2 linked regions of the Dehalococcoides mccartyi CG5 genome follow. The protein of the gene in region 1 binds, or shares a complex with, the protein of each later gene. Links are inferred from orthologs where the notes say so. Each region holds a gene or a part of one and is shown on either strand. Other genes may lie near its edges. The genes, in order: uvrA and mfd.

Region 1 (7,102 bases):
CGGTGCCGGCGGCGCAGATGGTATTCATGGCAAAATCCACTACAAAACCGTTTTCCAGCAGTATAAGTTTACTGTCCTGCCCGCCAATTTCTATCACCGTTTTCACTTCCGGTATCAGGTGGGCGGCAGCTTTGGCCTGTGAGCTGATTTCGTTTTTTAGCATATCCGCACCCACTGTTTCGGCTACCAGTTCACGGGCACTGCCTGTCACCGCCACCCCCAGCACTCGGGTGCTTTCCGGTAAACGGGACTGCAATTGCCTTAGTGCCAGTCTAAGGGTATTTAACGGATCTCCGGCGGTAGGCAGATATACCCAGTCTGTCAGTTCAGCAGATTGTGACAGGCATATTACTTTTGTAGATACAGAACCGCTATCAATACCCAGAAAAATGTTCATCTAAATAACCTATGGCCGAAAGGGTTCAAGCAGACGGCCGGGTAGATTTTTGAAACTCTGTTTTTACTTTATCCAGATTGGTTGAGTTACTAAATAAATCGGCTGCGGTCATAGCCATAGCCTTGGCGGCATCCAGCGCACCCTTTAGACCGTTCACCGAACAGGCAGCGGATGCAAATTCTTCCGTGTGTCCGGAGACTTCTTTGCGGGTAATGGCATAATATCCGTGCAGGCTTGGCAAAATCTGGCTGACATTGCCCATATCGGTACTGCCAAAATTCATATCCGAGTTTTCAAGCAGAGTTTTACGACCAAGCAGATCCATGTTTTTTACATATAAATTTGCCAGTGCCATGTTGTTATTCATGGGTGCATATATGGATTTATCAAAGCGGTACTCCAAACGGGCACCGGTAGCTTGGGCGGCAGACTTGAAGCAGTCCAGTACCCTGTCCATCAGCTCTTTCAGGTAAGGCATAGTTTGAGAACGTATCAGGAAAGTGCCGGCAGAATGTCCGGGTACGATGTTGGCAGCTTTACCCCCATCGGTAATAATGCCGTGAATGCGGGCGCTGGGCTCTATATGCTGGCGGAGTGAATTCAGACTGGTATAAGCCAGTACTATGGCATCAAGTGCGTTTATGCCTTTGTCAGGGTGGGCCGCGGCATGAGCCTCTTTACCGAAATACTCCACATTTAGGGTAACACAGGCAAGTGCTTGGGTAGTGGCAATATCTTCATTACCGGGGTGGGCTATGAGAGCCGAGTCCAGTTCTTTAAATATCCCTTTTTCCACCATCTGTATTTTGCCTCCGCTAAGTTCTTCAGCCGGAGTGCCTATCAGACAAACAGTCCCCCCGCAAAGCTTGGCAGCCAGACAGGAGGCTACGGCTGCACCTGCCGCCGAGGTGGCAATAAGGTTATGGCCGCAGGCATGTCCCAGTTGGGGCAGGGCGTCATATTCAGCCAGAAAACCTATAACCGGTGTTCCATGACCAAAAGTGGCTTTAAAGGCAGTATTAAGGCCGCCTATGTTTTTTTCAATGCTGAAATTTTGGCTGGACAGATATTCACAAAGCCATTCTACTGCTTTATGTTCCTGATAGCCCAGCTCCGGGTTGGCATGCAGCTTCAGAGACAGCTCTTCCAAACTGCCTTTTTCAGTGTTAATCATTTTAATGATGGCACTTTTGATATCGGCAAGATTGTTATCTGACATTGGCCTGATTATATCCCAAACCAGCCCGAAATACCATTTGCTGGCCCACCGGAGAGGATTAAAATGTGTTTTTTAACCGTTTCGGCAAGGATGGATTAGGCTATTTGGAGCTTTAATGGGGGTTTGGTCTTGGCTTGTTTAGCATTATGGTGTAAAATATTAGAACACATGTTTTGATTTGGTTAGCTAATAAATGAACAGGAGACTTTGCCGGTGGCTCAGGAATATATAAAAATTAAAGGTGCCCGCGAACACAACCTCAAAAACATAGATGTCCAAATTCCCCGTGACAAACTGGTGGTTGTGACCGGGCTTTCAGGGTCAGGTAAGAGCTCTTTGGCTTTTGATACCGTTTATGCCGAAGGGCAGCGCCGCTATATGGAGTCTCTTTCCTCTTATGCCCGCCAGTTTCTGGGCAGAATGGAAAAACCGGACGTAGACCATATAGAGGGGCTTTCACCGGCTATCGCCATTGACCAGAAAGGGGTCAGCCACAACCCCCGTTCTACGGTAGGCACAGTGACTGAAATATATGATTACTTGCGTTTGCTGTTTGCCCGTACCGGACACCCTCATTGCCCGGAGTGCGGCAAGGAGATTTCTGCCCAGAGCGTGGAACAGATAACCGATGCAGTCCAGCTGTTACCTGAGGGTGCCAAGATACTCATTCTGGGACCGCTGGTAAGGGGACGCAAGGGTGAGTATACCCAGATGTTTAAAGACCTCCGCAAATCAGGCTACGCCAGAGTTAGGGTGGACGGGCAGATTAAAGATTTGTCCGAAGATATAGAACTGGATAAAAACAAAAAACATGATATAGAAGCGGTGGTAGACCGTCTGGTGGTTGGTCAGGCGGGCTCACAGGGACGTGTTGCGGATTCGGTTGAAACTGCTCTGAAGCTGGGCGGGGGGCTGGTGGTAATATCGGTGGTGGACGGGCAGGATATGCTTTTTTCCGAAAAATTTTCCTGTGCGGATTGCGGTGTAAGCCTGGGTGAAATAGAACCCCGAACTTTTAGTTTCAATACTCCCCATGGCGCCTGCCAGACGTGTATGGGGCTGGGTGCCAAGATGGAGCTTGACCCTGAGCTGATTATACCGGACAAAAATCAGTCTCTGGCGGACGGGGCTATCAGTCCTTATCAGAACCAGAACTGGTACTTCGGACAGGTGGAAGATTTGGCCCGCAGGGCGGGTTTTTCGCTCAACAAGCCTGTTTCCACTTTTACTCCTGAACAAATGCAGTTATTGCTCTACGGTGAGGGTGGTGATATTCATAAATACCGCAACCGCTACGGGCGTGTAAGGGAATACACCAGTGGTTTTGAAGGGGTTATACCCCGTCTGGACAGACTTTACCGTGATAGTGAGTCTCAGGGAGTACGGGAGAGTATTGAAAAATATATGCTGGCTAGCCCCTGTCAGGCTTGCGGAGGCAAAAGGCTTCGCAAGGAAGCCCTGTCAGTAAAGATAGGCGAACGCAACATTGCCGATGTGGCGGGTATGTCCGTAGATGAACAGTTTAAATGGGCAAATGAACTGGCTGGCAAAAATACCCTGTTTAGCAAACGGGAACAGCTTATAGCCGCCCAGATACTCAAAGAGATACGTTCACGTTTGGGGTTCTTAAATAACGTGGGTCTGGAATATCTAACTATAGACCGTATCGCCGGAACTTTGTCCGGCGGTGAAGCCCAGCGGATACGTTTGGCCTCACAGATTGGCTCCGGCCTGATGGGGGTGCTATACGTTTGTGACGAACCTACCATAGGCTTGCACCCGGCAGATGATACCCGTCTGGTGGAAACCCTGCAGAAACTGCGTGATTTGGGCAATACCATACTGGTAGTGGAGCACGATGAATCTGTGATGAGGGCGGCGGACTATATTATAGATATGGGGCCGGGGGCGGGTGAACACGGCGGGCGGGTAGTGGCTACCGGCAATATCAGCGAAATAATGCAAAACCCGGCTTCACTTACCGGCCAGTATCTATCCGGCGCCAAGGTAATACCTGTGCCCGAAAAACGGCGGGATGGTAACGGGCAGGAACTGCTCATACAGGGTGCCCGCCAGAATAATCTTAAAAATATAGACGTACATATCCCTCTGGGCAAGCTGGTTTGCGTCAGCGGCGTTTCTGGCAGTGGCAAGTCCACTCTGGTTACCGATATTCTTTTCAAACATCTGGCTCAGGTATTTTACGGGGCTAAAGACAGGGCCGGCGGGTCAGATTCTATAACCGGCACGGAGCACATTGACAAGATAATAGAAATAAATCAGTCGCCCATCGGGCGGACACCCCGTTCAAATCCGGCTACCTATACAGGGGCATTTACCAATATACGGGAATTGTTTGCGTCAGTGCCCGAATCCAAGGTAAAGGGTTACGGGCCGGGGCGGTTTTCATTTAACATAAAAGGTGGACGCTGCGAAACCTGTGGCGGAGAGGGTTATATCCAGATAGAAATGCAATTTCTGCCGGATGTGACTGTTCCCTGTGAAGTTTGCCACGGGGCACGTTATAACCGCGAAGTGCTGGAGATAAAATTTAAAGATAAAAACATTGCAGACGTACTGGATATGACAGTGGACAGGGCGCTGGAGTTTTTTGAAAATTTCCCCAAAATCAGCTCCAAACTGCAAACCATGCAGGATGTGGGTTTGGGGTATATCCGCATAGGTCAGCCGGCACCTACATTGTCGGGGGGTGAGGCCCAGCGTATCAAACTGGCAACCGAACTTTCCAAACGGGCTACCGGGCGGACTTTATACATACTGGACGAACCTACTACCGGGCTTTCTTTTGAAGATGTGGCGGCACTTCTGCGGGTGCTTCAGCGGCTGGTAGACAGCGGCAATACTGTGGTAGTTATTGAGCACCAGCTGGATGTTATCAAGAATGCAGACTGGATAATAGACCTAGGGCCGGGTGCAGGCATAAAAGGCGGGCAGATTGTAGCTGAGGGTATACCTGAAGATGTTGCCTTGAATAAAGCCTCCGTGACCGGCAAATACCTGCGGCGGGTTTTACCGAAACTGAAATAGACTTAATCAGTTATCGCCTGTTTGCCAGGCGTTTACTGCAAATTTGCCAAGACTAATCAAAGGGGACAGAAATATGGACAGGCAATTGGCTTTGGCTGAAGTAGAAAAACGGGTAGACAATAAGAATCTGGTCAAACATATGCTGGCTACTGAAGCAGTTATGAAAGGTTTGGCCGGGTATTTTGGTGAGAACCAGGATGAATGGGCTATGGCTGGGCTTATTCATGATATAGATTTGGGTGAAGTAAAAGACGATATGTCACTTCACAGCAAACGGAGTGCCGAAATTGCTGCCAGTTTGGGTGCAGGTAAAGCTGTTTGTCAGGCTATTCTGGTGCATAACTCTGCACATGGTATTATCCCCGATAGCCGTATGGAAAAAGCCTTGTTCTGTGCTGACCCTATTACCGGGCTTATTACCGCCGCTGCTCTGGTCAGGCCGGACAAAAAGCTGGCCTGTGTGGAAGCCAAAAGTGTGGCTAAACGTTTCAAGGAAAAGTCCTTTGCTGCCGGTGCAAACCGTGAGCAGATTGCCAGTTGTTCAAGTTTGGGTCTGGAACTGGATGAGTTCATCCGCCTGTCCCTAAGCGCCATGCAGTCTGTTTCTTCTGATTTAGGGCTGTAACTGCTTTCTAATAATTACGAACCCTTTGCAATTTGCCCTGTTTAGGTAATATAATTCTAACATAGGCGTTTGATAATACTCAGCGGAAAGGGCAAAGGAAAAGACTACATGATACTGCGCACCCGGATTAAGGAACTGCGGGCAAGATATAATCTTACCCAATCTGAGCTGGCCGAAACAGTAGGGGTCAGCCGCCAGACCATGCTTTACCTTGAAAAGGGCAAGTATAATCCCTCGCTTATTCTGGCCCACAAAGTAGCCAAAGCCCTGCATGCAGATATAGAAGACGTATTTATCCTGCGGGACGTTTAGTTTAGGCGGATAGCTGAGCCGGATGGGGTTTTGTCTATCTCAATGCGGGTGGGGAATGAATCTTTCAGGTCATCTATATGGGTTATGACCAGTATCTTGTCAAACTCGTTCTGAATAGAGTTTATGGCCTCTTTCAGGCGCTCAATGCCGGTAGTGTCCTGTGTGCCAAATCCCTCATCAATGATAAGTGTCCGCAAAGGTGCGCCCAGACGGTTTGCCAGCAAGTGTGACAGGGCAATCCTGATCGCAAAATCTATCCTGAAAGCCTCACCGCCGCTAAAGGTTTCATAGTTGCGGGTGCCAAGTTCATCCGAGATATTTATATCCAGAGTTTCGGTTTGGTCTCCCTTTTTGGTGGAACGCTGGGTTTCTATGCTAAGGTGCATGCGGCCGTCAGTCATACGCGACAGCAACAGGTCAGCTCCGTTTTCCAGTTCAGGCAGGGTGTCTTCAATAAGCATAGTCTGGATTCCGTCTTTTTTGCCGAAAGCTCTGACCAGTTTACCGAAATAATTTATTTCTTGAGTGGTCTGGTCTTTCTCTTGTGCTTGCTTTTTCAGCTTTTTCTCCAGCTCATTTATCTGTTCTGCTTTCTGGCTGAGTGAACCCAGTTGTTGCCTCAGGGCATCCTGCCTTTGACTGAGTGACTTATATTCAGTTTCGGCTTCTCCCAGTTCTTTTTCAAGCACCGGTAATTCCGCCAGCTCTTTAAGCAGGGTCTGCTGTTCATTTAGTTTATTATCACGCCGGACTGTCAGCTCTGCCAGTGCAGAGGATGCCTTTTTTAGACTGTCATTTTCCAGCGGCAGGCGGTTAATTGCTTCGTCAAGTTTACGTTTCTTTTCTTCAAAAGGGGTCAAATCAGCCAGATTCTGCTGGTTTCGGGTATATTCGGCATTATCAAAATTTAGTCCCTGTATTTCTTTTTCGACTACTGCCAGACTGGCCTGCTCCGCAGTGGCATAGCTCCGTTCGTTCAGTTGTTTCTCAATACCTGCAATCAGGTTTCTGCCTTCCGCCGCCTTTATTTCAGCCTCTTTAGCCTCCGCAATCCCTTTGTCCAGTAGACTTATCTGTCTTTCATACTGTTTGTGGCTATGACTCAGGCGGTTAGTTTCGGTTTCAATGTACTTAAGCAAGGCTTGTATATCTGATTGCATCTGGCTCAGTTTTTCCTGCAGATCTGCTTGCAGGTTTTTTTGGGTATCCTGTTCCGTCTTGTATTTGCCAAACACCAGCTTGAGCTTGTCTTGTCCCAGTTCAGTTTCGCATAGAGGGCAGTTACAGCGGTTTTCACCCGCTTCAGCCAGCAGGTTCAGTTTTTCTTCAAGTGCGTTTACCTCTTTGACGGCAACGGCGTGTTCAGTTTCCAGTCTGGCCAGGCTGCTTTGCAGATTAAGCAGCTTGTTCTGTTGGATTTTCAGTTCCGCCTCTTCAGTTTCCAACCGGGTTTTCAGTTGGTCTGATTGGGTTTTTTCTTTTTCCAGTATCACCAGAGTTT
Region 2 (7,679 bases), 590 kb from region 1 along the record:
TCTTTTGCCAGCCATCCGGCAGCATGGCGGCAAGAGTCAGAAGACCCAACGGCGGAAAAGAGGCTTTTTTAGAAACAAACTTTAAGGCATGCTTGAAGCTCCAGAATGTGTCGGGATAACGTGGGTAAAGGAGTAAAATTTTCATCTGAATCTCCTGACAGAGGATATTTGAATATTTTGAATAATATCATAAATTTTATTCATTTTAAACCCTGCCTACCCCAATCGCCAGATTACCTCTTCCAGTACCTCTTTCCATTTATCACCAATTTTTTTAAACTCTATAGCCACCTGATTACGCCCTGCGATAACCCCTGCCCGAAGCGGTTCAAGCAAAGACTTGTTTATTATCAGCCCGCCCAGCATCCGCACCACTATCTGGCTGCCTTCGGTTACTATAGTATCCACGTGGGCTTTTTTAGCCAGCAGACGCAGACGGATTGAATAAAGCAGGTTTTCAAGTTCCGGCGGCATTGCCCCGAACCGGTCTGCCAGTTCCTTTTCTTTTTCCTGAACTCCTGCCAGACTGGTTAAAGCCGATAACTGCTGGTAGATGGAAAGCCTGAGATCCAGATCCTGAATATAATATTCGGGTATAAATGCATCCAGAGGTAAATCCAGCTTGGGGGCAGGCATGTTCTTGAGGCGTATTTCCTCTTTTGAAAGCCCGCTGCCCGTAGCTTTCAGCCCGGCCACAGCCTCTGACAGCATCTGGGTATACAGATTGAAACCGACTGAATTTATATACCCTGACTGTTTTACCCCAAGCAGTGTTCCCGCACCCCGTATCTCCAAGTCTTTCATAGCAATGCCGTAGCCTGCCCCCAGTTCAGCTGCCTCATAGATAGTTTTCAGGCGTTTCTCAGCATCGCCGCTAAGGCGTTTTTCTTTTTCATACAGGAAATAGGCATATGCCAGCTGGGAACTCCGCCCCACCCTTCCCCGCAACTGGTAAAGCTGGGTAAGCCCGAAGCGGTCTGCCCGGTTTATGATAAGGGTATTGGCATTCGGCACATCCACCCCGGATTCTATTATGGTGGTACATACCAGCACATCCAGTTCATGCCGCACAAAATCAGCCATTACGGCCGCCAGTTTTTCTTCAGCCATCTGCCCGTGCCCGATACCTATGCGGGCTTCGGGAACAAGCTGCTGGATACGTTCTGCCAGCAAATTTATGCCCATCACCCGGTTATTCACAAAAAATACCTGCCCGTTTCTTTCCATTTCCCGCAGTATAGCTTCACGTATCAGCCGTTCATCAAAAGCGGCTACTACGGTCTTTATAGGCAGGCGTTCACCGGGCGGAGTTTCGATAATACTCATATCCCGCACTCCCACCATAGACATGTGCAAAGTACGGGGTATGGGGGTAGCGCTAAGGGTAAGCACATCTACCTGGGCACGCAGTTTCTTGAAAAATTCCTTGTGGGCTACCCCGAAGCGTTGCTCTTCATCTATAACTACTAATCCCAAGTCTTTAAACTTTATATCTGCCTGAAGCAGGCGGTGAGTACCTATGCAGATATCCACCTCGCCTTTTTCCAGATTTTCAACCACTTCTTTCTGTTCGGACTGGCTGCGGAATCGGCTTAGCACCTCTACTTTTACCGGAAAAGTGGCCAGCCGCTCACGAAAAGTAGTGTAATGCTGCTGGGCAAGCACAGTAGTAGGCACTAAAACTGCTACCTGTTTGCCGTCCATAACCGCTTTGAAAGCCGCCCTTATAGCTACCTCGGTTTTACCGTAGCCCACATCCCCCAGTATAAGCCTGTCCATAGGGCGGGGTTTTTCCATGTCTTCTTTGACATCGTACAGGGCCTTCAGCTGGTCAGGTGTTTCCACATAGGAGAACGATGCTTCCATCTCCTGTTGCCAGACGGTGTCTGCCGAAAAAGCATAGCCGCTGGCCAGTTCACGTTTGGCGTAAATCTCAAGGAGCTCACGGGCAGTCTCTTCCGCGGATTCACTGGCCTTTTCTTTAGCCCTTTGCCATTCCTGAGTACCCAGCCGGTGCAAAGACGGGGGTTCATCCCCACTGCCTATAAAACGGTTTACCCTGTCCATCTGGTCTGTGGGTACATAGAGTTTGTCGCCGCCGGCATACTGGAGTATCAGGTATTCTTTATCCATGCCGTCACGGTTCATATGGCTGACCCCGCTGAACAGGGCTACCCCGTGGTCTATATGCACCACAAATTCACCCGGCTTTATGTCCAGCACCACTCCCTTGCGGGCAACCGGACGTTTGGAGGGCAAACGCCGCTGTTTTACAAAACCAAAAAGTTCGGCATCGGTAAATACGTGCAAGCTACCGCTTAAACTCCAGCCCGCACCCAATATCCCTTGAACAAGGCTTAGACTGGCAGACGGAGGGGGTTTCAAAATATCTGTTTGAACATTTGTGGAAATACCCTCTTCCGCCAGAAGCTCGGTCAAACGGGCGGCCTGATGGCTGACTATAACCACCCTGCCTGCGTGCCCTTTCAGTTCCGGCAGTTTCTCATACAAACTGGTTAAACGCCCCACATAATTATCCGGAGAAGCAAACTCCAGCTTCAGAGACTCACTCTCCCGCCCGAAAGAGGCCATAATAAGCCTCTTTTTGGTTTTCAACATTTCAGATATCTCTGCCCAGCTGAAATACGGGCGGGGATAAACGGAAGGAAGCTCACCTTGTGACAGACGATCTGAGCGCAGTTCTTCGGCTTCGTTATCCAGATGAAAAGCCGCCTGCTCTATAGAGGCAGGCTCATCCAGCACTACCAGAGCATCCGCCGGCAGATAATCAAGTATGCTTGAGGTATTGAAAAGAGGGGCAAAAAATTCCGGGTATTCCGGTTTTAAACCCTCCTGCAAGTGGTTTATATCTGCCGACAGAGTGCGGCTGAATTCAGGATTAAGGTTATCAGTGAGCAAAGCATCCAGCTTGTTTTTAAGCTCTTGACGGGGCAACTGCCCCAGATGAAAAATTTCACTTGCGGGGCTGATGGTAAGCTCGTTTACTTGCTTTCCCGAACGCTGGCTTTGAGGGTCAAAATTACGCAAACTTTCCAGCGTATTGCCGAAAAATTCCAGCCTTACCGGGTTATCTTCGGTATGGGGGAAGATATCCAGTATCCCGCCCCGATGTGAATATGTTCCCGGCATTTCTACTATGCTTTCCTGACGGTATCCCAGTTGCTGAAAACGGCAAATAAGATTCTGGGGTTCTGTTTCCAATCCCGTCCAGACCTGCACAAAAGACTGCTCAAATACTTTGGGGGATATATACCGCTGAAGCAGAGCCGGCACAGCTGTAACTATTATCCGGGCATCTCCACTCCGGATAAAACCGCCCAAAATGCCTGCCAGACGCATTTTTTCCAGTGAGGAATTACGGTCTGAAACAGCCCTCTGGTAAGGCAACAGGCTGGGGTCAGGCAAAAACCCCGGCTCTTCCCCGCTGTAAGCGGCTATCTGTTCCAGTAGTTCCCTGGCCCGCTCCGGCTGTGAAGTGATAACCAGCATGGGGCATTTAAGCTTGCGGTATACCGCCGCCAAACTGAAACCCCTCCCCGCATCTAAAACAGAAATATCAGCTTCACCCCTGTCTAAAGATTCAAACAGACTGTTAAATGAAGGACTTTGGTCTATTAGAGGCAACAAACCGATAAGGTTCAATATATTCTCCAAACACATTTAGGGGCTTACCGTTAGAGGTAGCCCCGTTTGGAAATTGTATCACCGAAAGCACCCGCCCTCAAGTCAGGTGCAATATATACGGGGTAATCCTTGTTCTGGCTTAACTTGCTTGCTATAATGACTTATTTATGAACGAAAATTGTTATAAACGGGTTGTAATAAAGTTGGGCACCAGTCTGCTCACCGGCGGCACAGGCAAGCTTGACCATGAGCGCATGGCTGACCTGTGCCGACAGATAGCCGAACTGACCCGCCTGGGTACTGAGATAGTTATAGTTTCTTCGGGGGCTATTGCCGCCGGACGCTCTAAAATGGGTATCCGCCACATTCCGAAAGATGTTCCTTTTAAACAAGTGCTGGCCGCCATAGGCCAGAGCCAGCTTATGAATTATTATGACCAGTTATTCAGTCCTCACGGGCTGACGGTTGCCCAAGGTCTGCTGACCAAAAGTGACCTGTCTGACCGTTCGGGTTACCTCAACGCCCGAAATACCCTGCTGGCTTTGATGGAACTGGGAATTATAACCATTGTCAATGAAAATGACGTGGTAGCAATAGATGAAATCCAGCAAGCCAAATTTGGGGATAATGACAATCTGTCGGCCATGGTAGCCAACCTGATAGAGGCTGATTTACTGCTGATACTGACCAATATCCGCGGGCTTTACACCTCAGACCCTACTCTCCACCCTGAAGCTACCTTGATAACCGAGGTCAAAGAGATTACCGAAGAACTGGAGCAACTGGCCGCCGGCAGCTCAAACAAGCTGGGTACAGGCGGAATGGTAACCAAACTGGAAGCCGCCAGACTGGCCACATCTTCAGGGGTAACCGCCATTATTGCAGACGGGCATATACCGGATATTATTCTCAAACTGGCGAATGGTGAAAATGAAGGTACCCGTTTTATACCTTCACTGCACAAGCCGGATAGCCGCCAGCGCTGGATGATGAGCGGGCTTTGCACCCGCGGCAGCATCTGTGTAGATGACGGGGCAGCCAAAGCACTAAGAGAAAACCAGAAAAGCCTGCTGGCTGCCGGAGTGCAACAGGCCGAAGGCAAATTCGGGCGGGGTGATATTGTAAAGCTTACCGACAGCCACGGAAAACGGCTGGGTTATGGCATAACCAATTACTCTTCAGATGATATTTCCAAAATAAAAGGCCTTCACTCACAGGAACTAAACGCCGTTTTAGGGGGCAACCAAGGCCCTGAAGTAATACACCGCAATAATCTGGTGGTAATTTAACGGAGGTAGGTCATGGCACTGGGCAATATATACCAGGGAGACCAGTTGATAGGAGAGGTAGAATATACCTTTCAGGATAATTCTGATTCCCGCTGGTGGGGAGAACTGGTCTTCACTGAATACCACAAAGTAGCTGACGGTGGTGGTTACTCTATCCGCACCGAGGATGGAAAACAAGGGCGCTGCACCCTTAAAAAGAAGCTGAACAAGGCCGTTTACGGCATGCCCTCACGCCATTTCTATCTCTTTCAGGGCATGAGCCTGCTTAAAACCCAGTGAGCATTAAATACACCAGCGGCTTGGGTCATATTTACCTTAAAGATGTGGACAAACCACTGGCAGATGTCCAGTATAACCTCATGGAAACCAACTCCAGCCAATATACATCCGCCAAGTGGTGGGGAGAGATAACCTCCTCTAAAGAGCTAAAACCGGCTGAATATATTTTTGAGGCTGAAGACGGGCGTAAAGGCAGCGTGGTAATCAGCCTGACTACCCCACCCGGACGCAAACTTCCCAAATACCGTTATCTGGTTAACGGGCGTGGTTCACTGGGAAACCTGCATAACAAACGCGGTCAAAAAAAGCCCGGCACGTTTTAGAAACAGCACCGGGCTTTTTAATAACCAATTATTTATAAACTAAAAGAAGTATGAGGATGACGGGCGGTCTTCAAGGAATATTGTTATAGTCCTCTCAACTCCACCCCTCTTTATCTGCAAAACTACCGTCTCACCTGATTCCATCCTCCAGAGAATTCTGAGCAGGTCTGAAAAAGAGGTGACTGCCTTTCCGTCAAACTGGTAAATAACGTCACCATCCCTCAAACCGGCAAGGTCTGCCGGGCTGCCGTGTTCAACATCCAACACCTCAACCCCGTTTGATTCGGTAGCACCGCTAAATCCCGGTATATCATCATAATAGTCATCAACATCTATCCCCAGATACGGATGACTGACGCTGCCGTCTGCTACCAAGCTTTCATAAATCTGCTCGGCGGTAGCCACATTTATAGCAAAACCCATATTTTGGGCATCTAAAATACCGGCACTATTTATACCGATAATTTCACCTGTGAGGTTTATCATAGGCCCGCCGGAATTGCCCGGATTTATAGCCGCATCTGTCTGGATTACGTCAAAATAAGGCGTTTCATCTATAAAAAACCAGTTCTCCAGATTACTTACGATACCGGCAGTGACCGTCATACCGCCATCAGTGGGAGATATGCTTAACGGATAACCAAGAGCAACAACAGTATCACCCATTTTAAGGGTGCTTGGGTCACCGAAAGATGCCGCCTGCAGACCGTTTGCCTTTATTTTAACTACGGCCACATCCATAAAATCATCTATCCAGAAATCCTCAGCCGTATAAACTTGTTTATTGGGCAAGATTACGGTCACATTGGTGGCGTTTTCCACCACATGGCGGTTAGTAAGTATATAGCCGCGGCTATCCATAATAGTCCCTGAACCGGAAACAGTACCTCTTTCACCGGTAGACCGGTCATAATAATCTACTTCTATGTACACCACCGACGCCATAACAGAGGCAATAGCATCCACTTGTGCCGTAGAAAGTTTTAAAAGCTCGCCGATTTGCCCATCCAAAGTAGCTAAATGCCCGTTTACTGCCGTCAGCTGGCTCTTAAGCGTATTTATATCCGTACCGGCTTGACTAAGCTGGCTTTGCAGAGACGAGATCTGCCCCTGGGCAGTCTGCAACTGGTCTTTCTGGTCAAGCAGGAGAATAGTGTTAAACGCACTTACCCCTATCAGTACCAAACTGAGTAATACTCCTATCCATTTCTGGGCGGTAGTCATACCTGCTCCTCCTTTAGATTATCTAATATATAATAATAGCTTCTTCGGGCATATTGGGAAAGGGATGTTCATTTATAAATTTTTCAGCCTTATATGTATAAAGCAAGAAAACTGATAATATCACTAACCGGTATTACCAGATTAATATCTTCTATGTCCTCACCATAGGGTACTATCCCGGCAGAGGGTATACCTATCATAAGTCCATCCATATTCACCATGCAACCGCCGGAGTTGCCGGGGTTTACGGCTGCATCTGTCTGAACATACAGATAACCTTCATAGGTACGCATAGCCGAAACAATACCTTTGGTAAAAGTAGCCGGACCAGCCAAATCAGTCCCTAAAGGGAACCCGGCCGCCACCACGTCCATACCCACTTTGATATCAGCCATAGTGGCCAAAGTAACAGTAGGAAATTCCTGGCCGCTAGTAGCACTCATAAGCAGCAAAGCCACATCCCGGCCCGTATCACTGCCTACCACACTGGCCGAATATATAGCACCGCTCATCAGGGTTACCCTGATAGTGGTTGCCCCTTCAATAACATGGTAATTGGTCAGTATATAACCCCGTTTATCAATAATAGTGCCGGAGCCGGAGGCAGAAAAGTTCCGGCCGCTTACATCTACCCGCACTATAGCCGGTTCAATCAGACTGACCACATCCGAAACCGCACAAGCATGACAGGTAAGGTCTGTATTTACCTGCTGAAGCTGGCTTTGGACAGTTGAAAGGTCTTGCTGCAGGCCGGCAATATCGCCGCCAAGGCCACTAAGTGAAGCCAAACTTTGGGTTAAAGAATCTATCTTGGTTTCAGCCTGACTAAGCTGGTCAGATTTCTGAAAAAGCATAGCGGTATTAAATCCGGTAACCACCACCAGAAGTGCAATAACAGCTATACTTATCCAGCGGGATT

Evidence for each region.
Region 2: the proteins of uvrA (region 1) and mfd are in contact, whole or in part, in a crystal structure (PDB 4DFC), measured with the Escherichia coli proteins. The link is inferred for Dehalococcoides mccartyi CG5 from one-to-one orthologs.

Annotation. Positions count from the first base shown.
Region 1 is NZ_CP006951.1:396,966-404,067, forward strand. The notes cover bases 1,464-4,864. They hold uvrA (excinuclease ABC subunit UvrA), read left to right. Parts: upstream 1,464-1,829; coding sequence 1,830-4,664; downstream 4,665-4,864. Other genes in these bases: X794_RS02070 (M20 family metallopeptidase), read right to left, coding at 1,464-1,616; X794_RS02080 (HD domain-containing protein), read left to right, coding at 4,738-4,864. Outside these bases: X794_RS02065 (acyl-CoA dehydratase activase), read right to left, coding at 1-397; more of X794_RS02070, read right to left, coding at 423-1,463; more of X794_RS02080, read left to right, coding at 4,865-5,289; X794_RS02085 (helix-turn-helix transcriptional regulator), read left to right, coding at 5,398-5,601; X794_RS02090 (AAA family ATPase), read right to left, coding at 5,598-7,102. UniProt on the Escherichia coli protein: The UvrABC repair system catalyzes the recognition and processing of DNA lesions. UvrA is an ATPase and a DNA-binding protein. A damage recognition complex composed of 2 UvrA and 2 UvrB subunits scans DNA for abnormalities.
Region 2 is NZ_CP006951.1:988,389-996,067, forward strand. What follows is about bases 17-3,994. They hold mfd (transcription-repair coupling factor), read right to left. Parts: upstream 3,664-3,994; coding sequence 217-3,663; downstream 17-216. Other genes in these bases: X794_RS05220 (B12-binding domain-containing radical SAM protein), read right to left, coding at 17-145; proB (glutamate 5-kinase), read left to right, coding at 3,813-3,994. Also shown: more of X794_RS05220, read right to left, coding at 1-16; more of proB, read left to right, coding at 3,995-4,934; X794_RS05235 (hypothetical protein), read left to right, coding at 4,947-5,213; X794_RS05240 (hypothetical protein), read left to right, coding at 5,210-5,536; X794_RS05245 (trypsin-like peptidase domain-containing protein), read right to left, coding at 5,576-6,760; X794_RS05250 (S1C family serine protease), read right to left, coding at 6,850-7,679. UniProt on the Escherichia coli protein: Couples transcription and DNA repair by recognizing RNA polymerase (RNAP) stalled at DNA lesions. Mediates ATP-dependent release of RNAP and its truncated transcript from the DNA, and recruitment of nucleotide excision repair machinery to the damaged site.